One region of the Pantoea alfalfae genome, then DNA from elsewhere that is predicted to be linked to it. Evidence: predicted binding sites of a transcription regulator. Region 1 holds the regulator's gene; each other region holds the start of a gene.
What was found. Region 1 encodes PurR, which represses purine synthesis genes. Its sites were predicted from a motif close to CANGCAAACGTTTGCNTG; they were not measured.
Positions count from the first base shown of each region.

Region 2: a site for PurR is predicted at 7,747-7,764, ahead of K6R05_RS12470 (amino acid aminotransferase). Genes of this name have one in related genera too.
Region 3: a site for PurR is predicted at 2,409-2,426, ahead of K6R05_RS17250 (NCS2 family permease). Genes of this name have one in related genera too.

Region 1 covers NZ_CP082292.1:2,236,348-2,246,952, forward strand. The annotation lists gene K6R05_RS10415 (alkene reductase) at 1-622, shown strand, start outside; gene gloA (lactoylglutathione lyase) at 739-1,146, shown strand; gene rnt (ribonuclease T) at 1,267-1,935, shown strand; gene K6R05_RS10430 (Grx4 family monothiol glutaredoxin) at 1,979-2,314, opposite strand; gene K6R05_RS10435 (C40 family peptidase) at 2,679-3,488, shown strand; gene cydH (cytochrome bd-I oxidase subunit CydH) at 3,536-3,625, opposite strand; gene purR (HTH-type transcriptional repressor PurR) at 3,907-4,932, shown strand; gene punR (DNA-binding transcriptional activator PunR) at 4,929-5,834, opposite strand; gene punC (purine nucleoside transporter PunC) at 5,942-7,144, shown strand; gene cfa (cyclopropane fatty acyl phospholipid synthase) at 7,455-8,603, shown strand; gene K6R05_RS10465 (riboflavin synthase subunit alpha) at 8,943-9,605, opposite strand; gene K6R05_RS10470 (MATE family efflux transporter) at 9,809-10,605, shown strand, end outside.
Region 2 covers NZ_CP082292.1:2,637,957-2,648,561, forward strand. The annotation lists gene ssuB (aliphatic sulfonates ABC transporter ATP-binding protein) at 1-534, shown strand, start outside; gene pepN (aminopeptidase N) at 570-3,185, opposite strand; gene pncB (nicotinate phosphoribosyltransferase) at 3,429-4,634, shown strand; gene asnS (asparagine--tRNA ligase) at 4,791-6,191, shown strand; gene ompF (porin OmpF) at 6,492-7,595, shown strand; gene K6R05_RS12470 (amino acid aminotransferase) at 7,828-9,018, shown strand; gene K6R05_RS12475 (MBL fold metallo-hydrolase) at 9,059-9,688, opposite strand; gene mepK (peptidoglycan L,D-endopeptidase MepK) at 9,728-10,276, opposite strand; gene ldtD (L,D-transpeptidase) at 10,462-10,605, opposite strand, start outside.
Region 3 covers NZ_CP082292.1:3,683,326-3,693,930, reverse strand. The annotation lists gene K6R05_RS17270 (YjcB family protein) at 1-192, opposite strand, end outside; gene soxS (superoxide response transcriptional regulator SoxS) at 447-872, opposite strand; gene soxR (redox-sensitive transcriptional activator SoxR) at 973-1,458, shown strand; gene K6R05_RS17255 (glutathione S-transferase family protein) at 1,498-2,163, shown strand; gene K6R05_RS17250 (NCS2 family permease) at 2,525-3,874, shown strand; gene K6R05_RS17245 (Na+/H+ antiporter) at 4,020-5,669, shown strand; gene K6R05_RS17240 (LysR family transcriptional regulator) at 5,715-6,617, opposite strand; gene K6R05_RS17235 (CidA/LrgA family protein) at 6,721-7,146, shown strand; gene K6R05_RS17230 (LrgB family protein) at 7,139-7,834, shown strand; gene K6R05_RS17225 (YfaZ family outer membrane protein) at 7,975-8,520, shown strand; gene K6R05_RS17220 (cation acetate symporter) at 8,603-10,258, opposite strand; gene K6R05_RS17215 (DUF485 domain-containing protein) at 10,255-10,584, opposite strand.

The sequences.
Region 1 (10,605 bases):
GATCGTAGCCGATTTTGGTCAGGCTGCGGCGAACGCACGTGAAGCAGACTTCGACCTGCTTGAGCTGCACTCCGCGCATGGCTACCTGATGCATCAGTTCCTGGCGCCGGGTTCAAACCAGCGTACTGACGAATATGGCGGCAGCATCGAAAAACGCGGTCGCTTTGCGCTGGAAGTGGTCGATGCGGTGATCGCTAACTGGTCTGCCGATCGCATTGGTATCCGCGTCTCGCCTATCGGCAGCTTCCAGAATCTGGACAACGGTCCGGACGAAGAAGAAGCGGCGCTGTGGTACATCGGCGAGCTGGCAAAACGCAACATCGCCTATCTGCATCTCTCAGAGCCAGACTGGGCCGGTGGTCAGCCTTACACCGACGCATTCCGTCAGAAAGTGCGTGATCTCTTCCCGGGTGCCATCATTGGTGCCGGTGCCTACACCGTTGAGAAAGCAGATGATCTGATTGGTCGCGGTCTGATCGATGCGGTTGCGTTTGGTCGTGATTACATTGCTAACCCGGACCTGGTTGAGCGTCTCCAGCAGGATGCCCCACTCAACCCACAGCGTCCGGAAAGCTTTTACGGCGGCGGCGCGGAAGGTTATATCGACTACCCGACGCTGTAATCCGTTTGGGCTGCCGTCCGGGACGATGACGGCAGCCATTATTCAATGGCGATTTTCGTCGCTATACTTAGCGCCTGGGTCATCCGGCGATGGCGTTTTATTTAAAAGAGGATGTTATGCGTTTACTTCATACCATGCTGCGCGTTGGCGATCTGCAACGTTCAATCGATTTCTACACCCGTGTGCTGGGCATGCGCGTGCTGCGTCAGAGTGAAAACACCGAATATAAATATACCCTGGCATTCGTGGGCTACACCGACGAAAGCGAAGGTGCGGTGATCGAGCTGACCTACAACTGGGGCGTTGATAAATATGACCTCGGTAATGCTTATGGTCATATCGCGCTGGGCGTCGATGACGCAGCAGCAGCCTGCGAACGTATCCGCAAAGATGGCGGCAATGTGACCCGTGAAGCGGGCCCGGTCAAAGGCGGCTCCACCATTATTGCCTTTGTTGAAGATCCCGATGGCTACAAAATCGAACTGATCGAAAACAAAGATGCCGGTAACGGCCTGGGCAACTAAACCTGCCTCTCAGCCTGCCTGATCAGGTGGGCTGAATCCCCTTCTCTGCGCTTCATCTGCTGCACCCGGCCCTGTTTTTTGCCATAATACGCGCTGCCCTTTTTCTGCAACGAGATCCTGATGTCTGAATCGAATTCCCCTAATGCACTCAATCAACGTTTCCGTGGCTTCTATCCGGTGGTGATCGACGTTGAAACCGCGGGTTTCAATGCGCAAACCGATGCGTTACTGGAGATTGCCGCTATCACGCTGAAAATGGATGAAGAGGGATGGATTCAGATTGATCAGACGCTGCATTTCAACGTCGAACCCTTTGTCGGCTCGCTTTTGCATCCGGAAGCGCTGGCCTTTACCGGTATCGATCCGAGTAATCCGCTGCGCGGCGCAGTCAGTGAATATGAAGCACTGCATGCCATTTTCAAAATGGTCCGCAAGGGCATTAAAGACAGCGGCTGCAATCGCGCCATTATGGTGGCGCACAATGCCACGTTTGATCTGAATTTCATGTCGGCGGCAGCAGAACGTGCCAGCCTGAAGCGCAACCCGTTTCACCCGTTTGCCACCTTTGATACTGCGGCCCTGAGCGGACTGGTGCTGGGTCAGACGGTGCTGGCGAAAGCCTGTATTGCGGCGGGAATGGAGTTTGACAGTACGCAGGCGCATTCTGCGCTCTATGACACTCAGCAGACAGCGACACTGTTCTGCGAGCTGGTAAACCGCTGGAAACGGTTGGGCGGCTGGCCACTGCCCTTCGCCGAGGGCGACGCAGACGCCTGCGCCTCCGCATAAGGGATGCCACAATGAAAAAGGCCGACATGATGTCGGCCTTTTTTTATTCTGCTTCTTTAAACTTTTCTGCAGTCTCTTTGATCAGTGTCTGCAGCTCACCACGTTGTAACATCTCAACGATGATATCGCATCCACCAACCAGCTCACCATCGACCCACAGCTGCGGAAAGGTCGGCCAGTTAGCGAATTTCGGCATCTCGGCACGAATGTCCGGGTTCTGCAGAATATCCACGTAAGCAAAACGCTCACCGCAGGCTGACAGCGCCTGCACCGCCTGTGCAGAGAAACCGCAGCTTGGCAGTTTCGGGGAACCTTTCATGTACAGCAGGATCGGGTTTTCTGCGATCTGGCGCTGAATTTTTTCTACAGTACTCATAATTGCCTTCCTTAATTCGTTACTTCGTGTTTGTTTATTGTAGCGACTTCGCAGCGTGACTGAAAACGAGATTTTACCGCTGTCCGATTAAATCGCCATCATTGTTAAGTTCCGCCTCGGGACGCCTGAATGCCTGATTATTAACAGCTGGTAACAGTTTAATAATTCGTAATAATTTCGTTGAGATAAGATGCTGAAAATGTTCATTTTCAGCGCGATTGCATGGGTTGCAAAGATTAATATTAAAAGGCATTACAGTTTTTAAAAGAACTGGACTAGAATGGCCTGGGCACTGATCCTGGATCAGATTAATCTCAACTTTGTCGCGGTGCGTAGTGGCCCTGACAACTTAACTAATCAACGGACTATGCGTTTAATCATTACGCTTTTCATGCTGGCCTTTGCGCAACTGTTTTTCAACGTCGCTGCTGCTTCCCCGCACACGCCGGTGAACGTCAGTACGCATAAAGCAGAAAAAAAGAGTGCGCGCGATGATGAGCGCCGCAAGCGTCGCCAGGTAAAAACGGTGACCAAAAAAACTCGCCTCAGCCCTGTTCAAAAACTCAAAACGAAAAAACAGAAAAAAGTCGAACTCACTGCTAAACAGACGCCTGCTAAGAAGACCTCGCTTAAAACCGCCCGTATCAGCAAAAGCAAAGAAAAAAATAAAGAAAAAAAACGCTATGGTCATCAGCGCCTGCTGAAAACCGCTGAGGTCACCACCAGCGAACCTGGCACGATTAAAATGAGCAAATCACACCGTCAGCGCTACCAGAAAGCGCGAGAAACCGCGATGACGAAGCTGATGGGACAGCTGGGTAAACCGTATCAGTGGGGCGGCACCTCACCACATACTGGTTTCGATTGCAGCGGTCTGGTCTGGTATGCCTATAAAGATCTGGTGAAGTTTAAGATCCCGCGTACCGCTAACGAGATGTATCACCTGCGTGACGCAGCACCGATTAAGCGTGAATCGCTTGAGAAAGGCGATCTGGTCTTCTTCCGCATTAACGGTCGCGGTACGGCGGACCACGTCGGCGTTTACCTGGGCGATGGCAAGTTTATTCAGTCGCCACGTACCGGCAAAGATATTCAGATCAGTGCATTAGGCGAAGATTACTGGCAGCGCCACTATATTGGTGCCCGTCGGGTGATGACGCCGAAAACCATTCGCTGAGCAGCACTACAGTCCGAAAAAAGCCGGGATAATCCCGGCTTTTTTTATTAGTGCAGAATGGCGGTAAAACTGAAAGCCACAATCATCAGCAGACAGCCGACAGTGGTCATTAACGCCAGTTTAAGATCGGTACTCATTGTTTGCTCCTTAGTCACACACTTTGTAGGGATATGGCATTTTCCCACAGGGTCCGGTAAAAATCTCGTTTTATCCGTTCAGCCTTGTTAGAATCTCGCCTTTGTTGCGCAACGCGTGCAACCCTGATTCCGTTTGCGCATCTTTTGAGGCGTTTTTTCTCCGCCAGAAGCCTGTTTACCGGCCAGAAAAGCCGCATTTTTGCGGAAAAAACCCTGAGCAGACGCAAACGTTTAACATTACGCTTATCATAGAGTTAGGTAAGGACTGGAGTCCGATTTTCATGGCAACAATTAAAGATGTGGCGAAACGCGCTGGCGTCTCAACGACCACCGTTTCGCACGTCATCAATAAAACCCGCTTTGTCGCTGAAGAGACGCGCGAGGCGGTCTGGCAGGCAATTAAAGAATTGCACTACTCGCCGAGCGCTGTAGCACGCAGTCTGAAAGTAAACCACACCAAGACGCTGGGTCTGCTTGCCACCTCCAGCGAAGCGCCCTATTTCGCTGAAATTATTGAGGCGGTTGAAAATCACTGTTTTGATAAAGGCTATACGCTGATTCTGGGTAATGCGCATAACGACCTGCAAAAACAGCGCGCCTACCTCAGCATGATGGCGCAGAAGCGTGTCGATGGCCTGCTGGTGATGTGCTCTGAGTATCCGGACGATCTGCTGCAGATGCTGGAAGAGAACCGCAATATCCCGATGGTGGTGATGGACTGGGGCGAATCGCGCGCCGACTTTACCGATACGGTTCTCGATAATGCCTTCCAGGGCGGCTATCTGGCGGGACGCTATCTGATTGAACGCGGACACCGCGATATCGGTGCCATTCCGGGTCAGATGGAGCGCAATACCGGCGGCGGACGCCATGCCGGTTTCCTGAAGGCACTGGAAGAAGCGGGAATTCAGCCGCGCGCGGAGTGGATTGTGCAGGGTGACTTTGAGCCAGAGTCGGGTTATCAGGCGATGCAGCAGATCCTGTCGCAAAAGCAGCGCCCGACCGCCGTCTTCTGCGGCGGCGACATCATGGCGATGGGGGCCATTTGCGCCGCCGACGAGATGGGTCTGCGCGTGCCGCAGGATATTTCGGTAATCGGTTATGACAATGTGCGCAACGCACGCTATTTCGCCCCTGCCCTGACCACGGTGCATCAGCCTAAAGCCCAGTTGGGTGAGAAGGCGCTGGATATGCTGCTCGACCGCATCACCAGTAAGCGCGAAGTGTCACAAACGATTGAAGTCCATCCGACGCTGATTGAGCGCCGTTCAGTGGCCGATGGTCCGTTCCGCGACTATCGCCGCTAATCCTCGCTTAACCACTCCTGATTAAGCGTTTGCGTATCACCCAGATAGCTGAGCAACCAGCCTGTCGCCGGTGATGCGCGATCCTCGGCCCAGCTAACGCAGCAGGGGCTGTCCGGAAATGCTACCGGAAGCGTTAGCTCCACCAGCTCGCCACTGTCGAGCAGTGGCCTGGCCAGATGCCCCGGCACCATCGCCACGCACAAGCCCGCCTGCACGCATTCCAGTCCGGTTTGCCACTCCGGCACCACCAGCCTGCGCTGGTTATCCAGCGTCCATGTCATACGACGCGGCAGTGCGCGTGATGTATCTTCCAGCACCAGGGACGGCCAGCTACGCAGCGTGTCGTCATCTATCTGGCTCGCCTGCGTCAGCGGATGATCGGGCGCGACCACGCAGCGCCAGTTGAGCGTACCCATATCGCGAAACGCAAACCGTCCGCCCACCGGAATTGCCTGTGTGGCCCCAATCGCAACTTCTACCCGGCCATCGGCCAGCGCATCCCAGACACCATTAAAAACTTCATAGCTGATGATCAGCTCCATATCGGGGAAGTGGCGATAGAAATCTTTGACCAGCTGCCGGGTGCGCTGAGGTTTGGCGATACGGTCAACGGCAATGCTGAGCTGCCCGCGCCAGCCATTGGCCAGCTGCTGACACTGCCGCCGTGTAGCAAGCATTTTTTTGATGACGCTGCGCCCTTCCCGGACAAAATGTTCGCCTGCTGGCGTCAGCACCACTTCACGATGCTGGCGTTCGAACAGCGGCACCGCCAGCCAGTTTTCCAGCTGACGCACTGTATAGCTGATGGCAGAAGGTACCCGATGCAGCTCCTGCGCGGCTGCGCTGAAGCTGCCCCCTCGGGCAACCGCGTCAACGACCTCTAATGCATATTCTGACCACATAATCTGCCTTCAAAAATTTTAACAGCAACCGGCAAATATTACCGTTTCACAGCGGCAAACGCACCTTTTACACTCTGCCGCGTTTATCCTGCAAAAATGAGAATGAGATGCTGTCGAATAAAGGATTTATGCCCTATCTTGCCCTGCTGAGCATGCTCGGCTTTTTAGCCACTGACATGTATCTGCCCGCCTTTGGTGCGATGCAGCACACCTTTAATACCTCGCCCGGCCTGATTAGCGCCAGTATGAGCCTCTTTCTGGGAGGCTTTGCCGTGGGTCAGCTTTTCTGGGGACCGCTCTCCGACCGCATCGGCCGTAAGCCGGTGCTGCTGGCCGGACTGACCCTGTTTGGCGTCGGCTGTGCGGGCATGCTGTGGGTGAATGATATTACTCTGATGCTGGCGCTGCGCTTTGTGCAGGCCATTGGCGTCTGTGCTGCCGCCGTGAGCTGGCAGGCATTGGTGGTGGATCGCTACCCCGCCGCGCGCGCCAACAAAGTCTTTGCAACGATTATGCCGCTGGTTGCGCTCTCCCCGGCGCTGGCCCCGTTGCTGGGTGCCTGGCTGATCGGTCACTTCCACTGGCGTTCGATTTTTCTGGTGCTGACACTGATTGCGGTGGCGTTGATTCTGACCACCCTGCGTCTGCCCACAGTACGCCCGGAAGCACGCGAAAAAGGAGCACAGCCCGGCTTTCTCACCCTGCTGAAATCCCGGGTCTACAGCGGCAACGTGCTGATCTACTCTGCCTGTTCTGCCAGCTTCTTTGCCTGGCTGACCGGATCGCCGTTCATTCTGGCGGATCTGGGTCTCTCGCCCGCCGATATCGGCCTGAGTTATGTACCCCAGACCCTCGCCTTTTTAATCGGTGGATTTGGCTGTCGCGCCCTGCTCAACCGCTTTAACGGCGCACAGCTGCTCCCCTGGCTGTTAGGCGTCTACAGCCTGAGCATTCTGGCGCTGTTTGCTGTTGCACTTGCAGGCAACAGTACGCTGGTGAGCCTGATGGTGCCGTTCTGTGGGATGGCGCTGGCTAACGGCGCAATTTATCCGATTGTGGTTTCCAGTGCGCTGACGCCCTTCCCGCACGCCACCGGTAAAGCGGCCGCATTGCAGAACACCTTACAACTCGGACTCTGCTTCGCTGCAAGCCTGGCAGTCTCTGCCGGATTAACCCAGGCGCTGTTTACCACTACGCTGATAATGACGGTAACGATTCTGCTGGCGCTACTCGGTTACGCCATGCAGCGTACCGCAAGCGCACAATCTGTTGTTGCCTCTCCGCAACCTGCCTGCCAGGATAACCAGTGACACATTGACTTTTTCGTTAGCATCCTAACAATAAGTCATTGAATATTGACCCGCGTGAGAATATACTCATTCGGGTCAACAAACCTGTAATAAATCAATAATATACTAACGTAATAATCTGATTGGCACCCTGTTGCCGGGACGGTATTCGCGCGCGTTATTCTTAGCCTGACCGACCTGCTGCAGGCTATTCCAGTCCTCTGTATCACACAGTCAACCGGTGTGCGGAATCATCCGTACCGTTTCTCAATGCCTGACAAAATTGACTACTCTTTGTTCAGGTTCAGATTGGACAGGTGGTGGAAAAGCTATGAGTTCATCTTATGCAGAAGCAGTGAGCCCTGAAGAAAACCATTGGTATCGCATCGTCCACGAAATGCTGGAAAAAGCGGATATTGAAATTAATGGTTCACGTCCCTGGGATATTCATATTAATCATCCCGGCTTTTTTAAGCGTGTTCTGCAGGAAGGATCGCTTGGGCTCGGTGAGAGCTACATGGATGGGTGGTGGGAGTGCGACCGGCTGGATATTTTCTTCCATCAGGTGCTTAAACATAAACTCGATCAGCAACTCCCGCATCACTTTAAAGATACGCTGCGCATCGCCGCTGCCCGCTTAACCAATCTGCAGTCGAAAAAGCGGGCCTGGATTGTCGGTAAAGAGCATTACGACCTGGGTAACGATCTCTTTTCACTGATGCTTGACCCCTATATGCAATATTCCTGTGGCTACTGGAAAGAGGCCACGACCCTGGCGACGGCGCAGGAAGCCAAGCTGGATATGATTTGCCGTAAATTAGCGCTGGAACCGGGAATGTCGCTGCTGGATATCGGCTGTGGCTGGGGCGGACTTGCGGAATTTGCCGCACGTCATTATGGCGTTAAAGTGCATGGCGTGACGATTTCCGCCGAACAACAGAAACTGGCGCAGCAGCGCTGTAGCGGATTAGATGTCACGATTCTGTTGCAGGATTATCGCGATCTGAATGAGCAGTTTGATCGCATCGTTTCAGTAGGCATGTTCGAGCATGTCGGGCCAAAGAATTACGCCACCTATTTTGATGTGGTTGATCGTAATTTAAAACCTGATGGTATTTTCCTTCTTCACACCATTGGCGCGATTAAAACCGATATGAGCGTCGATCCCTGGATTGACAAATATATCTTCCCTAACGGCTGCCTGCCTTCAGTGCGTCACGTGGCGGATGCCAGCGAGCCCCATTTTATTCTGGAAGACTGGCATAACTTCGGGGCCGATTACGACAAAACGTTGATGGCCTGGCATGAGCGCTTTTTGCAGGCCTGGCCGGCGCTGGCCGACAACTATGGCGAACGCTTTAAGCGAATGTTCTCCTATTATCTCAATGCCTGTGCCGGTGCCTTCCGGGCGCGCGATATTCAGCTGTGGCAGATTGTGTTCAGCCGCGGTGTTGAGGGTGGATTACGGGTGGCGCGATAGGGAGTATAAAAGCTGGTAATTACGAAGGCGCTTTCCCGGCCGAAGACCTGAAAAGAAAGGTCTGTTTTGCTTTAACAGGGAGCGTTGCGCACGAAACGGGGTCAGATCGGAAAGTCGCAAAACCCGTCATCCCTGACATGTTCGGCCCGCGCGATTACGCACCTCATCCCTGAGGTGCGCCCGTTAACGGGCCAACACGTTGCGTTGTTCAAAAACGCCTGGCGTTTTTGTCCATAGCGCGAGACGCTTTCCTCTTCTGACCTGATTCCCTGCGCCCTGAACTTTTATAATGCTGACAGATTAAAACCGATTTGGCTGCCTGCAGCGCTTACACGCCTTTTATTCATTCTCGGAGGCTGAATGGCCGGTCAGCATGCTCATTGCCGCCGCGGCATCGCGCTGTGCTAACACCCGCTCAACGGTCTCTACGATTGCCTGCGTGTGCGGATCGATCTCAATATTGACCCGGTCGCCAAACGTCTTCGCGCCCAGAGTGGTGCGCTCCAGCGTTTCCGGGATCAGATAGACACAGAATTTAGTCTTTGTCACATCGCCTACCGTCAGGCTGATGCCGTCGATACCGACAAAACCTTTATGCAGGATATATTTCATCTGCATTGGATCCTGGATTTTAAACCAGACTTCGCGATTGTGTTCTGACTGGATAATCTTGCAGATTTCAGCGGTGGTCATAATATGACCTGACATCAGATGACCGCCTATTTCATCGCTGAATTTCGCTGCACGCTCAATATTAACCACATCGCCCTGACGTAAATCGCCAAGGTTAGTGACCCGCAGCGTCTCTTTAATTAAATCAAAACTGACGCAATCGCCTTCAATGGCCGTTACGGTTAAACAGCAACCGTTATGGGCAACAGATGCGCCCAGCGCCAGGCCCGGTAAGAGCTCTTCCGGCAGTCGGACAGTGTGGGTACGAAACAGTTCTTTTTCTTCAATGGACACGATTTCTGCGGTGCCCTGCACAATACCGGTAAACATAGTCTTTGCCTCTGCGAAGTTTACGCTAGTTTATCACAGCTCCGGTAGGCTGTTAGAATTCAGCCCGCACCGCCTCTGTAATCTGTGGCAAAACGCATTGTGTGACAAAGATTGGCGAATTCTGTTACCCCGGTTACACTGGTTCGCGCTATTCCCAAGGGCTTTTCTGCCCTTTTAATTCATTTAATAAGTCAGGTGTTAACGTGCAGAAGTATTTAACAGAAGCGCGTCAATTGCTGGCCCTTGCGATTCCGGTCATCCTTGCTCAGGTGGCCCAAACCGCAATGGGATTTGTGGATACCATTATGGCCGGCGCAGTCAGCGCCACGGATATGGCCGCCGTTGCTGTCGGCACCTCTGTCTGGCTTCCGGCCATCCTGTTTGGTCATGGTCTTCTGCTTGCATTGACGCCCACCGTTGCGCAACTCAACGGTTCAGGCCGCCGCGAACGCATCGGCGAACAGATCCGCCAGGGCTACTGGCTCGCCTTTTTTGTCTCACTGCTGATTATGGTGCTGCTGTGGCACGCCGGTTATCTTATCCGGGCGATGCATGACATCGATCCCGCGCTGGCGCTTAAAGCCGAGGGCTATCTGCATGCCCTGCTGTTCGGCGCGCCAGGCTATCTCTTCTTTCAGGTGCTGCGTAATCAGTGCGAGGGGCTGTCGAAAACCAAACCCGGCATGGTGCTGGGCTTTCTGGGCCTGATGTTTAACATCCCGCTGAACTATGTCTTTATCTACGGCCACTTCGGCATGCCCGCGTTGGGCGGTGTCGGCTGCGGCGTGGCAACGGCATCGGTCTACTGGGTGATGTTTATCTGCATGCGCTTCTGGGTGCGCCGGATGGGCAGCATGCGCGATATCCGTATGGAGAGCCGCTGGTCGCCGCCTTCGCGTCCGATTCTGAGCCGTCTCATGACGCTGGGATTGCCGGTGGCACTGGCGCTGTTCTTTGAGGTCACGCTATTTGCCGTTGTGGCCCTGCTGGTTTCACCACT
Region 2 (10,605 bases), 400 kb from region 1:
ACCCGCCTGATGTTTCAGGATGCGCGACTGCTGCCGTGGAAAAAAGTCATTGATAACGTCGGGCTGGGCCTGCGCGGCCGCGAATGGCGCAGCGCAGCGATGGATGCCCTGACGGCGGTGGGACTGGCCGATCGCGCCAATGAGTGGCCGGCTGCACTCTCTGGTGGACAGAAACAACGCGTGGCGCTGGCCCGAGCGCTGATTCATCGGCCCGGCTTACTGCTGCTGGATGAACCACTGGGGGCGCTGGATGCCCTGACACGCATTGAAATGCAGGGATTGATTGAGTCACTGTGGCAGCAACATCATTTTACCGTGCTGCTGGTCACGCATGATGTCAGTGAAGCGGTCGCGATGGCGGATCGTGTGTTGTTGATCGAAGAGGGCGAAATCGGTCTGGATCTGCTGGTAGATTTGCCGCGACCACGGCGTCGTGGGTCTGCGCGGCTGGCCGAGCTGGAAGCAGAGGTACTGGATCGGGTGATGCAGCGTACGGAACGACCGCAGCCGGTACGTTACGCGCAGCAGCGCTGAAAAAGGGAGCGTCTCAGACGCTCCCTTTTTTATTATCAGGCGTTCAGTGCCCGGGTAATTTTTTCGTAGAGATCGCCAGAGAGTTTATCCAGTTCCAGCAGTTGCTCCAGCGCCTGACGCATCATCGCCTGACGGCCTTCGTCATAACGTTTCAGACGAATCAGCGGCTCCACCATTCGTGCCGCAACCTGCGGATTGCGGGTGTTCAGATCGGTGAGCATCTCCACCAGGAACTTATAACCGCTGCCATCTTTAGCATGGAATGCGGCCGGGTTAGCCGAGGCAAAAGCCCCCACCAGCGAGCGAACGCGGTTTGGATTACTCATGGTGAAAGAGCGATGATTCAGCAGCTGACGCACGTTGCGCATCACGTTGGCAGCCGGACTGGTCGCCTGCAGCACAAACCATTTATCCATCACCAGACCGTCCTGATGCCAGCGCTCATCGTAAGCTGCCAGCAGCGCATCACGGCACGGTAACTGTGCCGCAACAGCAGCGGAAAGCGCCGCCAGCGCATCGGTCATGTTGGTCGCCTGGTGATACTGCGTCTGCACCAGTTTATCCGCCAGCTGCGCATCGCTGAAGGCAAGATAGGTCAGGCAGATATTTTTCAGGCTGCGCTGACCAATCGCGTCATGCTCCACGCGATATTCAGGCTGCTGATTGGCGTTGTAGATCGCAAAGAACTCATCGGCCAGTTCGCGTGCCAGTGTGCGTTGCAGGGCATCACGCACCAGCGCAATCGCCTGCGGATCGATAGTGTCAAACAGCTCGGCAATCTCATTTTCTGACGGCAGCGTCAGGATCAGCGCGGTCAGGGCCGGGTCACAGTCGGTATCGAGCAGCACCGCGCGGAAAGCATCGGCAACATGCAGCGGCAGCGACAGATGCTGGCCCTGCTGATAGCGGGCGACATTCAGACGGATATAGGTCGCCAGCAGGCTCTGAGCCGCATCCCAGCGGGAGAAGTCATTGCGTGCATGACGCATCAGGAAGGTGAGCTGAGCATCACTCCATTTGTAATCGAGCTTCACCGGGGCGGAGAATTCACGCAGTAGCGACGGCACCGGCTGGAAGTAGACATTATCGAAAATAAAGGTCTGGAACTCTTCGGTGACATTCAGCACATGATGCACCGGATGGCCGTTATTCTGCAGCGGGATCACCTTGCCTTCACCGTCATATAGCTCGATATCCAGCGGAATATGCAGCGGCAGCTTCTCTTTCTGATCGGCAGTTGCAGGGGTGTGCTGCGTGACGTGCAGCGTATACTGCTCCAGCTCCGGGTTGTAATCATCGCGCACCGTCAGTACCGGCGTACCGGACTGGCTGTACCAGCGGCGGAACTGCGACAGATCGATATTTGAGGCATCTTCCATCGCCTGAACAAAGTCATCACAGGTGGCGGCGCTGCCGTCATGGCGATCAAAATAGAGCTTCATGCCCTTCTGGAAATTCTCTTCACCCAGCAGGGTGTGCATCATACGGATGACCTCTGACCCTTTTTCATACACCGTCAGGGTATAGAAGTTGTTCATCTCAATGACCTGATCCGGACGGATCGGGTGTGCCATCGGGCTGGCATCTTCGGCGAACTGCGCGCCGCGTACGATACGCACGTTATCGATGCGGTTCACCGCACGTGAACCCAGATCGGAGCTGAACTCCTGATCGCGGAACACGGTCAGCCCCTCTTTCAGGCTGAGCTGGAACCAGTCGCGGCAGGTCACGCGGTTACCGGTCCAGTTGTGGAAATATTCGTGACCGATAACCGCCTCAATGCCAAGGTAATCTTTGTCCGTCGCCGTTTCCGCTTTCGCCAGCACATATTTGGCGTTGAAGACGTTAAGGCCTTTGTTCTCCATGGCGCCCATGTTGAAGAAGTCCACTGCGACGATCATAAAGATGTCGAGGTCATACTCCAGGCCGAAACGCTCTTCATCCCACTTCATACTATTTTTCAGCGAGGTCATCGCCCAGTCGGCACGATCAAGGTTACCGCGATCGACGAAGATCTCCAGCGCCACATCACGACCTGAACGGGTGGTGAAGCTGTCGCGCAGCACGTCGAAATCGCCCGCCACCAGCGCAAACAGGTAGCACGGTTTCGGGAACGGATCCTGCCACTTCACCCAGCTGCGACCCTGCTCATCCCGGCCGCTGTCAATCCGGTTACCGTTGGAGAGCAGGAATGGATAACGCTCACCATTGGCATAAATGGTGGTGGTAAAACGTGCCAGCACATCAGGGCGATCGAGATACCAGGTAATATGACGGAAGCCTTCAGCCTCACATTGGGTGCAGAGCGCCTCGCCCGATTTGTACAGCCCTTCCAGCGCGGTGTTCTGATCCGGATGAATATCATTGATGATTTTCAGGGTGAAGCTGTCCGGCAGCTGGCTGATGACCAGTGCGCCCTCTTCTTCACGGAAGGCCGTCCAGGCTTGCCCGTCGACCTCCAGCGCAATCAGCGTTAACGCTTCGCCGTCCAGTCGCAGCTCAGCCTGGCTGTCGCCCACGCGTTTAACCTGGCTGATGGCCGTTACACGGGTCGTCGACGCATCCAGTTCAAAAGTTAAATCGATATCGGTGATGGTGTAATCGGGTGCACGGTAGTCGTGGCGATACTTGATTTGGGGCTGTTGCGTCATATTGCGTCTCGCATTGTTATAAGTTTACCGGCAAAGTCTAAGCTTGTTACTACAAGCTTGCCACGCACAATGCACCTAAAGGGTGAAATGGCTACACTTTGTTAACAAAGGCACAGATTGGCCTCGACCCGCCCGACTGAAATATGCTGTGATCGGCTTCAGATAGTGAATTATACTTTTGCGTCTTTATGACTGTGTACAACACCGGGCACTGCGCCACCGAACAGGATGCTGAAACGCGCCATGACAGGACATGCTTCCCCGATACTGACCTCCCTGCTGGATACGGACGCCTATAAACTCCATATGCAGCAGGCCGTTTTCCACCGCTATCATGACGTAACGGTGGCGGCGGAGTTTCGCTGCCGCGGCGACGAACTACTGGGTCTCTACGCTGACGAAATTCGTGACGCGATTACTGCCATGCAACACCTGGCGCTGACTGATGATGAAGCGACCTGGTTATCCCGCCTTCCCTTCTTCCGGCAGGATTATCTCAGCTGGTTGCGCCAGTTCCGCTATAACCCGGAGCAGGTTGAGGTGCGCAATCACCATGGCAAACTGGAACTTCGTATCCAGGGGCCGTGGCGGGAGGTGATCATGTGGGAGGTGCCGCTACTGGCGCTGATCAGTGAGATTGTGCATCGACATCGCACGCCGCAGGTCACCACTCAGCAGGCGATCGACCATTTGCATCAGAAACTCGGCGACTTTAAGACGCAGGTAGCGGATCTGGATATGTCGCGCTTCCGCCTGATGGATTTCGGCACCCGTCGCCGCTATTCGCAGGATGTGCAGCAGGCGATTGTCTCCACACTGAAACAGGATTTTCCGTGGCTGATTGGCACCAGTAATTATGATCTGGCGCGCCGTCTGTCTCTGACGCCGGTCGGTACTCAGGCGCATGAGTGGTTCCAGGCCTTCCAGCAAATCAGCCCGGTTCTCGCCAACAGTCAGCGTGCTGCGCTGCAGGCCTGGCTGGACGAGTATGACGATCAGCTGGGTATCGCGCTGACCGATTGCATCGCGATGGATGCGTTCCTGCGCGATTTCGGTCCGATGTTTGCCCGCCGCTACCAGGGGCTGCGTCACGACTCCGGCGATCCGGTTGAATGGGGCGAGAAAGCACTGGCTCATTATCAGAAGCTGGGTATCGATCCGCAAAGTAAACATCTGGTCTTTTCTGACAACTTAAATCTCGACAAAGCGCTGGCGCTTTATCGCCACTTTGGTCAGCGGACGAATGTCGTGTTCGGCATCGGTACCCGCCTGACCTGCGATATTCCGGGCGTAACGCCACTGAACATCGTTATCAAGCTGGTGCAGTGCAACGGCAAGCCAGTAGCGAAACTTTCAGACAGCCCGGGCAAAACCATCTGCCAGGATAAGGCTTTTGTCAAAGCGCTGCGAAAAGCCTTTGATCTGCCGCTGGTGAAAAAAGCGAGTTAAACCTCTTCTTATCGGGGCGTTGATGCGCCCCGCCTCTGCTGTAATAAATCCGCTTTCCCCCTGAATTTTGCTTGTTTCCTGAAGACTCACAAGTAACATAGCAAAACCCCGGATGGGGCAACTTTTAACTCACTTCTTCTATATAGAGAGATATTTATGAGCGTAGTGCCTGTAGCGGACGTACTGCACGGTCGCGTCGCGGTTGACAGTGAAGTCACCGTACGTGGTTGGGTGCGTACCCGAAGAGATTCCAAAGCCGGTCTTTCCTTCATCGCTGTCTATGACGGCTCCTGCTTTAATCCCGTTCAGGCTGTCGTCAATAATTCTCTGAATAATTATCAGGATGAAGTGCTGCGTCTGACCACGGGCTGTTCCGTCATCGTGACCGGTAAAGTGGTGGCGTCGCCGGGTCAGGGCCAGGCGTTTGAAATTCAGGCGACCAGCCTGGAAGTCGTCGGCTGGGTAGAAGATCCGGACAGCTACCCGATGGCGGCGAAGCGTCACAGCATCGAGTATCTGCGCGAAGTGGCACACCTGCGTCCACGCACTAACCTGATTGGCGCGGTCGCCCGCGTTCGCCATACTCTGGCGCAGGCGCTGCATCGCTTCTTCCATGAAAATGGCTATTTCTGGGTTTCCACTCCGCTGATCACTGCATCCGATACCGAAGGTGCTGGCGAAATGTTCCGTGTCTCGACGCTGGATATGGAAAACCTGCCGCGTAATGATCAGGGCAAAGTCGACTTCAGCGAAGATTTCTTTGGCAAAGAAGCCTTCCTGACTGTTTCCGGTCAGCTGAACGGCGAAACCTATGCCAGCGCCCTGTCGAAGATCTACACCTTCGGCCCGACGTTCCGCGCAGAGAATTCCAACACCAGCCGCCATCTGGCGGAATTCTGGATGCTGGAGCCGGAAATCGCCTTTGCCTCACTGGATGATGCGGCTGCACTGGCCGAAGCAATGCTGAAGTATGTCTTCAACGCGGTGCTGGAAGAGCGTGCCGATGACATGGCGTTCTTCGCTGAGCGCGTGGATAAAGATGCCGTTGAGCGTCTTCAGCGTTTCATTACCACCGATTTTGCCCAGGTCGACTACACCGACGCGGTTGAGATCCTGATGAACTGCGGTCAGACCTTCGAAAACCCGGTTTCCTGGGGTATTGACCTCTCCTCTGAGCATGAGCGTTACCTGGCCGAGAAACACTTTAAAGCGCCGGTGGTGGTGAAAAACTATCCGAAAGACATTAAAGCGTTCTATATGCGCCTGAACGAGGATGGCAAAACCGTGGCGGCGATGGATGTTCTGGCGCCAGGCATTGGTGAGATCATCGGCGGTTCACAGCGTGAAGAGCGTCTGGATGTCCTGGATGCGCGTCTGGAAGAGATGGGTCTGAATAAAGAAGATTACTGGTGGTATCGTGACCTGCGTCGCTACGGTACTGTGCCACATTCAGGTTTCGGATTAGGCTTTGAACGTTTAATCGCCTATGTGACTGGCGTGCAAAATGTCAGGGACGTTATCCCCTTCCCGCGCACGCCACGCAATGCAAGTTTCTAAAATTCAGCATTAAATATAACAAATTCATATATATAAAGAGGTCGGCACTGCCGGCCTTTTTTTATTTTTGTAAATTTTGAGTTCTCTCACAAAGTTCCGTATTTTTTACATTTTGTAATACATATTTTCTTACTGAAACAAGATTACGAGTTTAGTAGCATTTAAGCGCTAGAATTACGGCGGGTGGGATGGAAAGATGCGTGCAGACACAGGAAGACACCAAACTTCGCTCAGGGTTCTGTAAAGATTTCCTGACGGCAGTGGCAGGTGTACAAATAACTCCAATGAGGGTAATGAATAATGATGAAGCGCAATATTCTTGCAGTGGTTATCCCTGCTCTGTTAGCCGCCGGCGCAGCAAACGCTGCAGAAATCTATAACAAAGACGGCAACAAACTGGACCTGTACGGTAAAGCAGTCGGCCTGCACTACTTCTCTGATAACGATGGCAGCGATGGCGACAAGTCATACGTTCGTTTCGGCTTCAAAGGTGAAACTCAGATTAATGACCAACTGACCGGTTACGGCCAGTGGGAATACAACATTCAGGCTAACAACTCTGAAGGTTCCGACGCACAGAATAACAACAAAACCCGTCTGGGCTTTGCGGGTCTGAAATTCGGTGATGCTGGCTCAATCGACTACGGCCGTAACTACGGTGTGGTTTACGATGCAATCGGCTGGACCGATATGCTGCCAGAGTTCGGTGGCGACTCAGGATACTCAGATAACTTCATGAACGGTCGTAGCACCGGCCTGCTGACCTACCGCAACACCAACTTCTTTGGTCTGGTAGATGGCTGGGACTTCGCAGTTCAGTATCAGGGCAAAAACGAGCGTAGTGACATTCGTCGTGCTAACGGCGACGGCTGGGGTCTCTCAACCTCTTACGTTTCACCAATCGGCGTAGGTGTTGTTGGTGCTTATAGCAGCAGCGATCGTACTGATGCACAGGCAGCCGGTGTTGCTGCTAACGGTACAGTTGTTGGTCAGGGCAAACGCGCTGAAAACTGGGCAACTGGTCTGAAATATGATGCGAACAATGTTTACCTGGCTGCTTACTACGGTGAAACCCGTAACTCAACGCCATTTGACTTAACAATTGCTCCTGGCACCACCACCACTGCATTCGCTAACAAGGCTCAGAACATTGAATTGGTTGCACAGTACCAGTTCGACTTCGGCCTGCGTCCTTCCGTTGCTTACGTGCAGTCTAAAGGCAAGGACATTGAAGGCGTGGGCGATGCTGACCTGGTTAAATACATCGACGTTGGCGCGACTTACTACTTCAACAAAAACATGTCTACCTATGTGGACTATCAGATCAACCAGCTGGATGACAACAACCGTCTGGGTCTGAACACAGACGACGTGGTTGGTGTTGGCCTGGTTTACCAGTTCTAATTCCGCTTTAAACATGTTGAAAAACGGGGCTACGGCCCCGTTTTTTATGGCTGCTATTCCCAACAGGTGCGTTTTTCCCCGAGCCGTTACCTCGCTTTAATCACTACCTTTCTCCGTCGCGCAATCCACACTGCAAAATGTATGAATTTGTCTCGCAAACGGTTGGCATTTGTCTGGCCGGACGCTAACCTGAGAGCCCTCTTGCTAAAGTTCACGCTAATGGACCTGACACATGTTTGAATCGATCTCTGCTGCACCCGCCGATCCTATTCTTGGACTGGCCGATCTGTTTCGTGCTGATGACCGCCCTGAAAAAATCAATCTGGGTATCGGCGTTTATAAAGACGAAACCGGCAAGACCCCGGTACTGACCAGTGTTAAAAAAGCTGAGCAATACCTGCTGGAAAATGAAACCACCAAAAACTATCTCAGCATTGATGGGCTGACGGATTTTGCCCGCTGCACGCAGGCCCTGCTGTTCGGCAACCAGAGTCCGCTAATCACCGCTGGCCGCGCCCGCACGGCTCAGACACCGGGTGGTACAGGTGCGCTACGCGTTGCAGCCGATTTCCTCGCCACGCAAACATCGGTGAAGCGGGTCTGGATAAGCAATCCAAGCTGGCCAAATCACAACAACGTGTTTAAGGCTGCCGGTCTTGAGGTCTGTGAATACCACTATTACGACCCGGCAAACCATACGCTGGATTTCGATGGCATGCTGGCGTCACTGAAACAGGTTCAGCCAGGCGACGTGGTGCTGTTCCACGGCTGCTGCCATAACCCGACCGGTATCGACCCGACCGCCGGGCAGTGGCAACAGCTGGCGCAGCTGTCACAGGCCAATGGCTGGCTGCCGTTGTTCGACTTCGCTTACCAGGGCTTTGCCCGTGGTCTGGATGAAGATGCAGAAGGCCTGCGCATATTTGCCGCCTCGCATCAGGAACTGATCGTCGCCAGCTCTTACTCCAAGAACTTCGGTCTGTATAACGAACGTGTTGGTGCCATCACGCTGGTTGCCGCCGATGCGAGCGTGGCAGATACCGCGTTCAGTCAGGTGAAGTACACCATTCGCGCGAACTACTCCAATCCGCCTGCACATGGTGCCGCCATCGTCGCCACCATTCTGGGCAATGATACCCTGCGTACCATCTGGGAGCAGGAGCTGTCGGACATGCGTCAGCGCATTCAGCGCATGCGTCAGCTCTTCGTAAATACTCTGGCGGAAAAAGGCGCACAGCGCGACTTCAGCTTTATTATTAAGCAGAACGGTATGTTCTCCTTCAGTGGCCTGACCAAAGACCAGGTGATTCGCCTGCGTGAAGAGTTTGGCGTCTACGCGGTGAACTCAGGGCGGGTGAATGTGGCGGGCATGACGCCAGACAATATGTCGGCGCTGTGCGAAGCGATTGTCGCGGTGCTGTAACGCTGTCGACGAAACAAAAATGGGCCTGCTGGCCCATTTTTTATTGCAGGAAAGGATTGCTGATGCGTTCATGCCCCAGCGTAGAAATCGGGCCGTGACCGGGAAGAAAAGTCACATCATCGCCCAGCGGCAGTAATTTTGTGCGGATAGCCTCGATGAGCTGCTGATGATCGCCCTGTGGGAAGTCAGTACGCCCAACACCACCATTAAAAATCACGTCGCCTGAAATCAGTAATTGACCTGGCCGGTCAAAGAACACGACATGGCCAGGTGAATGTCCCGGGCAGTGCAGAACGTCCAGCGTGATCAGCCCGACCTGCACGCTCTCTCCCTCTTCCAGCCAGCGATCGGGGGTAAACGGCGCGCACTCGTCAAGTCCGAACATCCGGCTCTGAGTTGGCAGCGCTTCAAGCCAGAAGGCATCGCGCTTTTGCGGTCCAACAATCGGAATCTGATAAAATGCTGCCAGTTCAACAGCGGCCCCGACATGATCAAGGTGTCCATGTGTCAGCAGAATCTGAGCGGGTTTAAGTTTAAGCTGTTCCAGCGTTTGTTTGATCAGTCCGGCATCGCCGCCTGGGTCGACCAGTGCGGCTTCGCGAGTCGTGTCGCACCAGATAACTGAGCAGTTCTGGGCAAAAGCGGTAACAGGAATAATGTGGTAATTCATAACGCTCCATGACCGGCTCACGCAGCGTTGCCGGTGTCACTACCAGTGCCTGATCGGACCGGTATCAATATGTACAAAGTTACTGCGGGGATAATATCCTACACCACCCGCACGCAGAGATAACGCCGCTTTGCGTACATTCGCCAGCGAAACGCCTTCAATATGAAAATCCATCGCCTGGCCTTTGGTGTGATAGCTGTGTTTCGCGACTCCCGGACCGCTCTCACGTAACATGTTGTTGGTTGCCAGTGAACGATAGCCAGAAACCAGCTGTATCGGTTTACGCATACCCAGCAGCGCCTGCAGGCGAAAAATCTGGTCAAACAGATGTGGATCGATGCTTTTCACTTTGTTGGCGCGATAGTCACGGAAAAAATGATTTAATCGTGACAGCTCATCCTTGTCGTAACTCTTACCATTAAAAAACTCAGTTTTAAGGGTTTCACCGGTGTGAAGATTATTAAGCATCAATACACGCGGGCGAGACGTTGAAAGCGAGGCCCTTGCAGAAGCTGGCAATAATGCCAGTCCGGCGGCGGCACTACCGCACAGCAGTAGTTTGCGACGAAAAGAATCAATAGTAGACATGTAACGGTTTACCTGAGAGTGGAGCCATAGAAATGTGCAAAAAGCGCACAGGCCGAACCATAACTTTCTCTCAGAGAAGCGTCAACCCATCTGCCATGAGTTTGCGAGGCGATCCCCTGAGGGATCGCCATTTGATAAGATTTTTCTTTAATAAGGATTTGCGGGGAACGATTTAAAATCAATTACTAGAGCAGTAATTGCTCGGCCCGACTCAGAGCCTGACTGCCCGAACGGGCGGTGTCATCATAATTGTAAATATCTGTGCGGAACTGCGGTTTGCCATCATCAGCGACCCACGCCGTCAGATAATAGAGATTGACCGGAATGCG
Region 3 (10,605 bases), 1.4 Mb from region 1:
GCTCAGGGTAATGCCCATCAGACCGGTAACAAACCAGCAGGTCATGCCTAAACCAATCCCGCCACACATAAAGGCCATCACGTGACGGCTATCCTGACGAAGTTTGGTTTTCAGGGTGCTGGCAAAAAACATCATGATTGCGCTCAGCAGTTCCCAACGCATAACAAGAAAACTGGCGGTTAACGTAGCCATCGGCCGGACCTCACTATCAGTAAGTATTCCTGACAATCTGCGGACATCACCGGCGACAAAAAAGTGTGTCAGGTAGGACTTTTTTGCCGTCAACCCAGGTTCAAAGTGTGACTTGGGTCACATTATATCACCCGATTTTAAATTTTGAACAAAATTTGACTCTTGTATGGTAGTGGTGTGCAGAAAAAATGAGCAGTAGAAGAAGAACGGCGGGGAAATCAGACAGATGCGCCCGGAGCGGGCGCAGCGAAGAATTAACGGACCGGGCAGCACTCGCCGGTCGTGCGCTGGGTAAAGCTGTTGATCGGATCGTTACAACCGAAACTCAGCAGGCGAGGGCGCTGAATCGCCTGGCGTCGCATGGTGTGGCGGTAAGCGGTCGGGGTCTGTGAAAACTGACGACGAAACACCCGTGAAAAAGTTTGCTGCGAGTCATAGCCATACTGCATCGCGATATCAAACACCGGACGCTGTGTCTGCGATAGCGCTTCTGCGGCCAGCGTCAGGCGGCGCTCACGAATATAGCCACCCAGCGTCTGTTTCGTCACGGAACGGAACATACGCTGCAGGTGCCATTTCGAATAGCCTGATTTTGCCGCAACCTCATCAATCGACAGGCTCTTATCGAGGTTCTGGTCAATCCAGTCCGTCAGGGAATGAATGATCTCTTCTTGCATCATGGCCTCATCCTTCTGGTGCTTAATAAGGGGTAATGGGAGTTTAGGGGTTTCAACGGAGAAGAAGTATAATTCCTCAAGTTAACTTTAGGTAAAGGGTCTGATGAAAAAAGAACGTAACTATCCAAAACCGGTCTTAACACCCGGGGAAGTGGCGCGCCGCAGCGGTGTGGCGGTCTCGGCGCTGCACTTTTATGAAACCAAAGGCCTCATTTTCAGCACCCGCAACAGCGGCAATCAGCGCCGATACAGCCGCGATGTGCTGCGACGCGTGGCGATCATCAAGATTGCTCAGCGCATTGGCATCCCGCTGGCGACGGTCAGTGACAGTCTCGACCACATTCCGCCAGATAAGCGCATGTCGACGACGGAATGGGATGCGCTGACTCAGCACTGGCGCGAAGAGCTGGATAAACGCATTGAAACCCTGACCCGCCTGCGCAATGACCTGGATGGCTGTATCGGTTGCGGCTGCCTGTCGATGCGCGACTGTCCGCTGCGTAATCCCGGCGACCGGCTGGGTCAGCAGGGCTCGGGTGCGGTGCTGCTTGACCCGGAACAGGATGATAAACATCCGGCTGTGGAGTGACGTCTATACTTGGTGAAGGTCAACACACAGGGAATCATGATGATCACCGTTCACCATCTTGAGAAATCGCGCTCGCATCGGGTGCTGTGGCTGCTGGAAGAGCTGGAAGTGCCGTACCAGATTAAACGCTATCAACGCGAACCGACCATGCTGGCCCCGGAGGCGCTAAAAAAAGTGCATCCACTGGGAAAATCGCCGGTCATTACTGACGGGAACCAGGTGGTAGCAGAATCGGGGGCCATTCTCGAATACCTTGAAGAGAAATATGATCACGAATTCAGGCTGAAAGTGAGTGATGAGGCGTCACGGTTACAGTGCCGCTACTGGCTGCACTACGCCGAAGGCTCGCTGATGCCGCTGCTGGTGATGAAACTGATCTTCGGTCAGATGGGCAAAGCGCCGGTGCCCTGGCTGCTGCGTCCGGTCGGCGCGGCATTTGGCAAAGGGGTGCAGAAGGCATTCCTGGATAAACAGCTAAAGCCGCACAGGCAGATGATCGAACAGCATCTGGCAGCCAATACGTGGTTTGCCGGTGAGCGTTTTACCATTGCGGATATCCAGATGAGCTTTCCGCTGCTGGCACTGGCGCGGCGTGGCGGACTGGATCGGATGCCTGCCACTGATAAATGGTTGCAGACGGTGCAGCAGCGCGCCGCCTGGCAACGCGCGATTGCGCAGGGCGGCGAGCTTTCGTTGCCAGGTTAATCCTCTCTCCGCCGGCGCATCCTGTCTCATCCCGACTGCGCCGGTGCGAATCCTGCCTTTATATGACATTAACTTTATGGCCTCAGCGTTTCAGGCTGGCTTCCGTCGGGCGTCTGCCAGCCTCCTGCGCCCAATCTTTCTTTATGCCAAAGAATCTCCCTCTTAGAGTTGAAAACGTGGCGCTAAACGCCGGATAATCGCATGCCTTTTTATCTGGCTGCTTTTGACGGCTAATTATCTGCGGCAAGGTAAACGTTTGCCTGATGGGTTAATCCCGACAGTGACGCCGTCTACCCGCTTATTCCAGGGACAGCGATGGTCGCAGAGCGATCCACACAACAAAAATTTTTGAGGCTCAACTATGTCAACTGAATCACGCCCGGCCAGTGGAAAACTGGACGCATGGTTCTCGATCTCGGCGCGCGGCAGCAGCGTGCGCCAGGAAATTCTGGCCGGACTCACTACCTTCCTGGCGATGGTCTACTCCGTCATCGTGGTACCGGGAATGCTGGGCAAAGCCGGTTTTTCCCCCTCCGCCGTGTTTGTCGCCACCTGTCTGGTCGCCAGCTTTGGTTCCATCCTTATGGGGCTGTGGGCCAATCTGCCGATGGCCATTGGCTGCGCCATCTCCCTGACCGCCTTTACCGCTTTCAGCCTGGTGCTGGGTCAGCACATCAGCGTGCCGGTCGCGCTGGGCGCAGTGTTCCTGATGGGCCTGCTGTTTACCCTGATCTCCGTGACCGGCATTCGTGCCTGGATTTTGCGTAACCTGCCGATGGGCGTGGCGCACGGCACCGGCGTCGGGATTGGCCTGTTTCTGCTGCTCATCGCCGCTGACGGCGTGGGTCTGGTGGTAAAAAATCCGGCTCCGGGCCTGCCGGTGGCGCTGGGTCACTTCACCACTTTCCCGGTGATGATGACACTGCTGGGACTGGCCGCGATTATCGGACTGGAGAAGCGCAGGGTACCGGGCGGCATCCTGCTGACGATTATCGCTATTTCGCTGCTCGGCCTGATCTTTGACCCGTCGGTGACATATCAGGGACTGTTTGCCCTGCCGAGCCTGCGTGACGCCAGCGGTCAGTCGTTGCTGTTCAGCCTCGACATTATGGGGGCGCTACAGCCTGTAGTACTGCCCAGCGTGCTGGCACTGGTGATGACGGCGGTTTTTGACGCCACCGGTACCATTCGTGCGGTCGCAGGGCAGGCCAATCTGCTGGATAAACAGGGCCAGATTATCAATGGCGGTCGTGCGCTGACCAGTGACTCTGTCAGCAGCCTGTTCGCGGGTCTGGTGGGCGCGTCACCGGCTGCGGTCTATATTGAATCGGCGGCAGGGACAGCGGCGGGGGGCAAAACCGGCCTGACCGCAATTGTGGTGGGCCTGCTGTTTCTCGCTATCCTGTTTATGTCGCCGCTGGCTTATCTGGTTCCGGCTTACGCTACCGCACCTGCACTGATGTATGTGGGTCTGCTGATGCTCAGTAATGTGGCAAAAGTGGACTTCAGTGATTTTGTCGATGCGATGTCTGGGCTGCTCACGGCGGTGATTATCGTGCTCACCTGCAACATCGTCACCGGCATCATGATCGGTTTCGCCAGCCTCGTGGTGGGGCGTCTGTTCGCCGGTGAATGGCGTAAGCTCAACGTCGGTACCGTGATCATTGCCGTCGCGCTGGTGGCATTTTACGCCGGTGGCTGGGCAATCTGACTGTACAACCGGGCGTGCGGCTGCGCGTCCGGAATTTTTCACTTTTTTCCCGCCCGGCGCACGCGTAGCTGACCACCTTCAATGCAGTTTGTTTTACACTTTAGCGCTTAACCAATGATTGAAAGAAACGACGCCTAAGGAAAGCATGGAAATCTTTTTTACTATTCTCATCATGACGCTGGTCGTGTCGCTCTCTGGCGTCGCGGCCCGCATTCTCCCTTTTCAGATCCCGTTGCCGCTGGTGCAGATCGCCGTAGGTGCGATGCTGGCCTGGCCAACATTTGGTCTGCATGTCGACTTTGATCCGGAACTGTTTCTGGTGCTGTTCATCCCGCCGCTGCTGTTCGCAGATGGCTGGAAAACGCCGATCAGTGAGTTCCTGCATCATGGTCGAGAAATCATCGGCTTAGCGCTGGCGCTGGTGCTGATTACCGTGATCGGCATCGGCTATCTGATCTACTGGCTGGTGCCGGGGATCCCGCTAATCCCCGCCTTTGCGCTGGCGGCGGTGCTGTCGCCGACCGATGCCGTGGCACTCTCCGGCATTGTCGGTGAAGGTCGCATTCCCAAGAAGATTATGTCGATTGTGCAGGGTGAAGCCCTGATGAATGATGCTTCGGGCCTGGTATCACTGAAGTTTGCCGTCGCCGTCGCCATGGGCACCATGGTGTTTACCTGGGGCGGTGCCAGCGTTGAGTTCCTGAAAGTCGCGGTAGGCGGCCTGATTGCCGGTGTGGCGATCTGCTGGCTGTACGGTAAATCGCTGCGCCTGCTCAGCCGCTGGAGCGGGGATGACCCGGCGACACAGACCGTGCTGCTGCTGCTCCTGCCATTCGCCTCTTATCTGATTGCCGAACATCTGGGCGTCTCAGGCATCCTGGCAGCGGTCGCGGCCGGTATGACCATCACCCGTTCCGGCATTATTCGTCAGGCTCCGCTGGCGATGCGGCTGCGTGCCAACAGTGTCTGGCAGATGCTGGAGTTCGTGTTCAACGGCATGGTGTTCCTGATGCTGGGCCTGCAGCTGCCGGACATTCTGCAGACCTCGATCGACCAGGCGCAGGCCGACCCGAATGTGGAACTCTGGATGCTGTTCGCCGATATCGGGCTGGTCTATGCCGCGCTGATGATCGTGCGCTTTGGCTGGCTGTGGATTATGCAGCGCTTCAGCAAACGCCTGCTGAAGAAGAAGCCGCTGGAGTTTTCAAACTACTCGCTGCGTGAACTGCTGATCGCCTCGTTTGCCGGGGTACGCGGTGCAATCACCCTGGCCGGTGTGCTCTCTATCCCGCTGTTCCTGACCAACGGCGAGCCTTTCCCGGCGCGTTATGAGTTGGTGTTTATCGCCACAGGCGTGATTCTGTTCTCGCTGCTGGTAGGGGTAGTGATCCTGCCAATTCTGCTGCGCGGCATTGATAGTATCGACAAAGGTGCACATCGCCGTGAGCTGCAGAATGCCCGTGCGGTGATGGCAGGTGCAGCGATTGAGAGCCTGCACAAGATGGAAGAGCGGCTGGAGAATGAGTCAGAAGAGAACATCGATCCGGAACTGCTGAAAGAGGTCAGTCTGCGCGTGATTGGCAACTTACGTCGCCGCGCCGAAGGCAAGAATGATCTTGAACATGCATTGTTTGCTGAGAACCTTGAGCGTCGTTTCCGCCTGACCGGGCTGCGTGCCGAACGTGCAGAGGTCTATCATCTGCGCGCCACCCAGCAGATCTCCAATGAGACGATGCAGAAGTTGCTGCACGACCTGGATCTTCTGGAAACACTGCTGATCGAAAAAGAAGAGTAAGCCCTGGCTGGCACGCCTGTGGATTCATGCGGGCGTGCCAGCTTTTCACACCGACAGGCGCGGCGGTTCATCCGGCCAGTGTTCGCGACAACAGTTGATCCACGCCTGCGCACTGCGTGACAGATAACTCCCTTCCCGCCAGATCAATCCCAGACTCCATTTCAGCTCCGACTCCAGCGGCAGCCACAATAGCGACTGCTTATCCAGCCGCTGACAGATCGGCTCCGGCAGAATCGCCAGCCCCATCTCCGCCTGCACCATTGCCGCCAGAAAATCCCACTGACCGCTGCGCACTGCCACCGTTGGCGTCAGGCTGAGCCGCTGAAACGCCTGCATCAGCTGACGATTCAGTGAAAACTCCTCATTGAAAATCAGCAACGGGTGCTCTGCCAGCTCTGCCAGTCCTATCTGCTGGCGGCTGAGCCACGCCGGGCGGCGCGGCAGCAGCACGCAGAGCGGATGATGCATCAGAGGCAGGGTATTCAGCGGCAGCTCGGCATCGACCGGCAGCGCGGTCAGAGCGATATCCAGACTGCCCGCCAGCACCGCCTGCTGTACGGTCAGACCGCCGAATTCAGAGATTTTCAGCTTCACACCGGGATAGCGGCGGCGAAACGCGGAAATCGATCCGGCGATCTGCATACCGACCATCGGCGGAATACCCAGTCGCAGCTCACCGGTTTTGAGCTGGTTGATGTCACCAATCTCCGCCTCAAGCTGATGAAACTCCTGCAGGATTGCCAGGCCGCGCTGATAAACCGCCTGCCCGCTGTCGGTGAGGTGCAGGCGACGGCCATCCCGCAGGATCAGCGTACAGCCCAGTTCCTCCTCCAGCTGACGCAGCATTTTGCTGATGGTCGGCTGCGTCACAAACAGCTTTTGCGCCGCACGGGTAAAGCTCTGCTGGCGGACCACTTCAGTAAAGTAGCGTAGGGCGCGGACATCCATAACTATTCCTTTCAGGCATGATTGCGATAATTTTAATTCATTTTTTTCACCTTCTGTTGACGATTTATACTGCGACATCAGTTTAATCGGGGGAGACAAGGTGATGGCGTTAGCGCTCACTCCACGCAGTATCCGTGCAGTGCAATGGCTCAGCCTGCCGCTTCAGCTGGGTTTCTATATCGGCCTGTTTATCGCCAGCGACCGGCTGGTGAGCTGGCTGAAGCTGCCGCTGCCCGCCAATATCGTCGGGATGCTGCTGCTGCTGACCTTAATCGTGACGCGGGTTGTGCCGCTGAACTGGGTAAAAGCCGGATCGCGCTGGCTGCTGGCCGAGATGCTGCTGTTCTTTATCCCGGCGGTGGTGGCGGTAGTAAATTATGGCGATCTGCTGCGCGTCGATGGCTGGCGTATCTGCGTAGTGATTGGCGTCAGTACGCTGCTGGTGCTGGCTTCCACCGCCTGGGTGGTGGACCGGCTCTATCAGTATGAAGTCGCGCGCGCCGCGCGTAAGCAGGATCCTCATGCGTGATTTTCTGCTCAGCCTGCTGTGTGTAGCGGTTACGCTGCTGGTGTATGCGCTGAATAAACGGCTTTACCGCCGCTGGCGTACGCTGCTGTTAATGCCGCTGGTGATGACGCCGCTGGTACTGGTGGCGCTGCTGCTGCTGACCCACATCAGCTGGCAGGATTACATTGCAGAAAACCACTGGCTGCTCTGGCTGCTGGGACCGGCGACGCTGGCGTTTGCGGTGCCGGTCTATGAGAACGTAGCGATTATAAAGCGCCACTGGCTCTCTCTGAGCGCGGGCGTTCTGACCGCCACGCTGGTCGCCGTCTGCAGTTCGGTCTGGCTGGCGCGGCTGCTAACCCTGCCGGAGTCAATCCAGCGCAGTCTGGCCGTGCGTTCCATTACTACGCCTTTTGCGCTGGCCGCAGCCGGGCCGATTGGCGGTCAGCCCGATCTGGTGGCGCTGTTTGTGGTCATCACTGGCGTGTTTGGCATGGCAGTGGGTGACGTGCTGTTTCTGCGCATCGCGATTAAGCAGGGGGTGGCGAAAGGAGCAGGCTTTGGTGCCGCGTCACACGGTGCCGGCACCGCTCGCGCTTATCAGCTTGGGCAGCAGGAGGGCGTCGTCGCCAGCCTGGTCATGATGCTCTCGGGGGTGGTGACCGTGATACTGGCCCCGGTGATTGGACACCTGATGTGGACAATATAGTCTACACTGCGTTGCGCAGAGACAGCTGCAATTCTGAACGCGACACGTATTTTTACGTAAAGTTTCCCGGATTTTGTTGTCTCCCCGTTTCAGGCTGTTAACCTTGCGGCCGAATTAATTGTCCTTCACGGAGTGGAATCATGTTTAAGCATCTTGTTACCGGGAGCGCCCTCGGGCTGGTTTTACTGAGCGGTGCCGCTCAGGCGATTGAAGGTAGTGTTGATGTCAGCGAACACAATACCAACCTGAATCTGGGTCTGGGCACCACTACACCCGGTCTGTTTCTGAAAGGTAACTGGCTGCGTAGCGACCATGATGGCAGCACCTACGGTGCCGGTCTGGGCTACAACGTTGACTTCGGGCCGCTGCGTCTGGCACCGACCGCAAAAGCGATCTTTACCCATCCGGAAGATGGAAAAGATGGATTTGCGGTGGCGGTGGGCGGTGCAGCACACTACAGCCTGAACAGCATGTGGGGCCTGTATGGTGAATATTATTATGCGCCAGAGTCGTTCACCGATCAGCTCGACAGCTATCAGGAAGCCGCTGGCGGCCTGAGCTTCACGCCGGTTTCACTGCTTAACCTGCGTGTGGGTTATCAGTACATCGAACTGAACAACAAAGATGGACGTAAAGATAACGTGCTGGTCGATGGCCCTTACGTGGGTGCATCACTGCGCTTCTGATTCTGTTGCGTGAAAGAAAAGGGCGACTCCCCAGGTAGTCGCCCTTTTTTATTGCCTGATCGTTATGAACGAAAAGCCACAATCAGTGCGCCTTGCCCTGTTCAATACCGGTGCCGGTCTGCGAGCGAATAAATTGCGCGCGGAAGCGGGAACGCTCCTCTGCGCCCTGCTGCGAATGGTCGGTAATGGAGAAAAGCCAGATGCCGACAAAAGCCACCACCATCGAGAACAGCGCCGGATACTCATACGGGAAAATCGCCGTGGCGTTGCCCAGTACCTGTACCCACACGGTCGGGCCGAGGATCATCAGGATAACGGCGGTCAGCAGACCGAGCCAGCCGCCTACCATCGCGCCGCGCGTGGTGAGTTTTGACCAGTACATCGACAGCAGGATGATCGGGAAGTTACAGCTGGCCGCAATCGAGAAGGCCAGCCCGACCATAAAGGCGATGTTCTGCTTCTCAAACAGAATACCCAGCGCAATCGCCACCACACCCAACGCCAGCACGGTGATTTTGGACACCCGCAGCTCATCTTTCTCGCTCGCCTGGCCTTTACGATAGACGCTGGCGTAGAGGTCATGCGACACCGCCGACGCGCCCGCCAGGGTTAAGCCCGCGACCACCGCCAGAATCGTGGCGAAGGCAACCGCAGAGATAAAGCCCAGGAAGGTGCTGCCGCCAACTGCGTTAGCCAGATGTACTGCTGCCATATTGGTGCCGCCAATCAGCGCGCCGCTGGCATCTTTAAAGGCCGGGTTCGCACCCACCAGCAGAATCGCACCGAAGCCGATAATAAAGGTCAGGAAGTAAAAGTAGCCCATAAAGCCGGTGGCCCAGAAGACGCTTTTACGCGCCTCTTTGGCATCCGCGACGGTGAAGAAGCGCATCAGAATATGCGGTAAACCTGCCGTACCAAACATCAACCCCAGCCCCAGCGACAGCGCCGAGATAGGATCTTTGACCAGCCCGCCAGGCTGCATAATCGCGATGCCTTTGGGATGAACCGCCATCGCCTCAGTGAACAGCGTGTTAAAGCTGAAGTTGGCCGCCTTCATCACCATTACTGCCATAAAGGAGGCACCAAATAGCAGCAGCACCGCTTTGATGATCTGCACCCAGGTGGTCGCCAGCATGCCGCCAAACAGCACATACATCACCATCAGAATGCCGACCAGAACCACCGCAACATGGTAGTTCAGGCCGAACAGCAGCTGGATAAGTTTACCGGCACCCACCATCTGCGCGATCAGGTAGAGCGCCACTACCACCAGCGAACCGCAGGCTGACAGGGTACGAATCGGCATCTGCTTCAAACGATAGGAGGCGACATCGGCAAAGGTGTAGCGGCCCAGGTTGCGCAGCCGCTCGGCGATTAAAAACAGAATCATCGGCCAGCCGACCAGGAAGCCGAGCGAGTAGATCAGTCCGTCATAGCCTGAGGTGTAAACCAGCGCTGAAATGCCCAGGAACGAAGCCGCTGACATGAAGTCACCCGCCATCGCCAGGCCATTCTGGAAGCCGGTGATATTGCCGCCAGCGGTGTAGTAGTCGTTACGCGATCGGGTTCGCTTTGACGCCCAGTAAGTAATTCCCAGCGTAGCGCCGACGAAAATCGTAAACATGATAATCGCCTGATAGTTGGTTGCCTGGCGCTGCACCGCACCGGTGATCGCATCAGCGGCCAGCGCTGAAAACGGCAACATTAAGGCCAGCAGCCATAAAGTGAGACGAGTCATGATTTCACCTCACTGAGGATCGCTTTGGTTAAACGGTCAAACTCACCGTTGGCGCGCCAGACATAGACGCCGGTCAGCACAAACGACATCACAATCAGCCCGACACCAATCGGGATACCGCGGGTGACGTTAGTGCCGGCATGCAGCGGCGTGCCGAGCCAGCCGGGAGCAAAGGCAATCAGCAGGATAAAGCCAACATAGAGCACCAGCATGATCAGCGACAGCAGCGTCGCGAACGTCTGGCGTTTACGGACTAACTCATGAAAACGGGGATTACGTTCAATCTGCTGATTGATTGCATCCTGATTCGAAAGGGCGTCATTCATCACATTTTCTCCAGAGGGCTT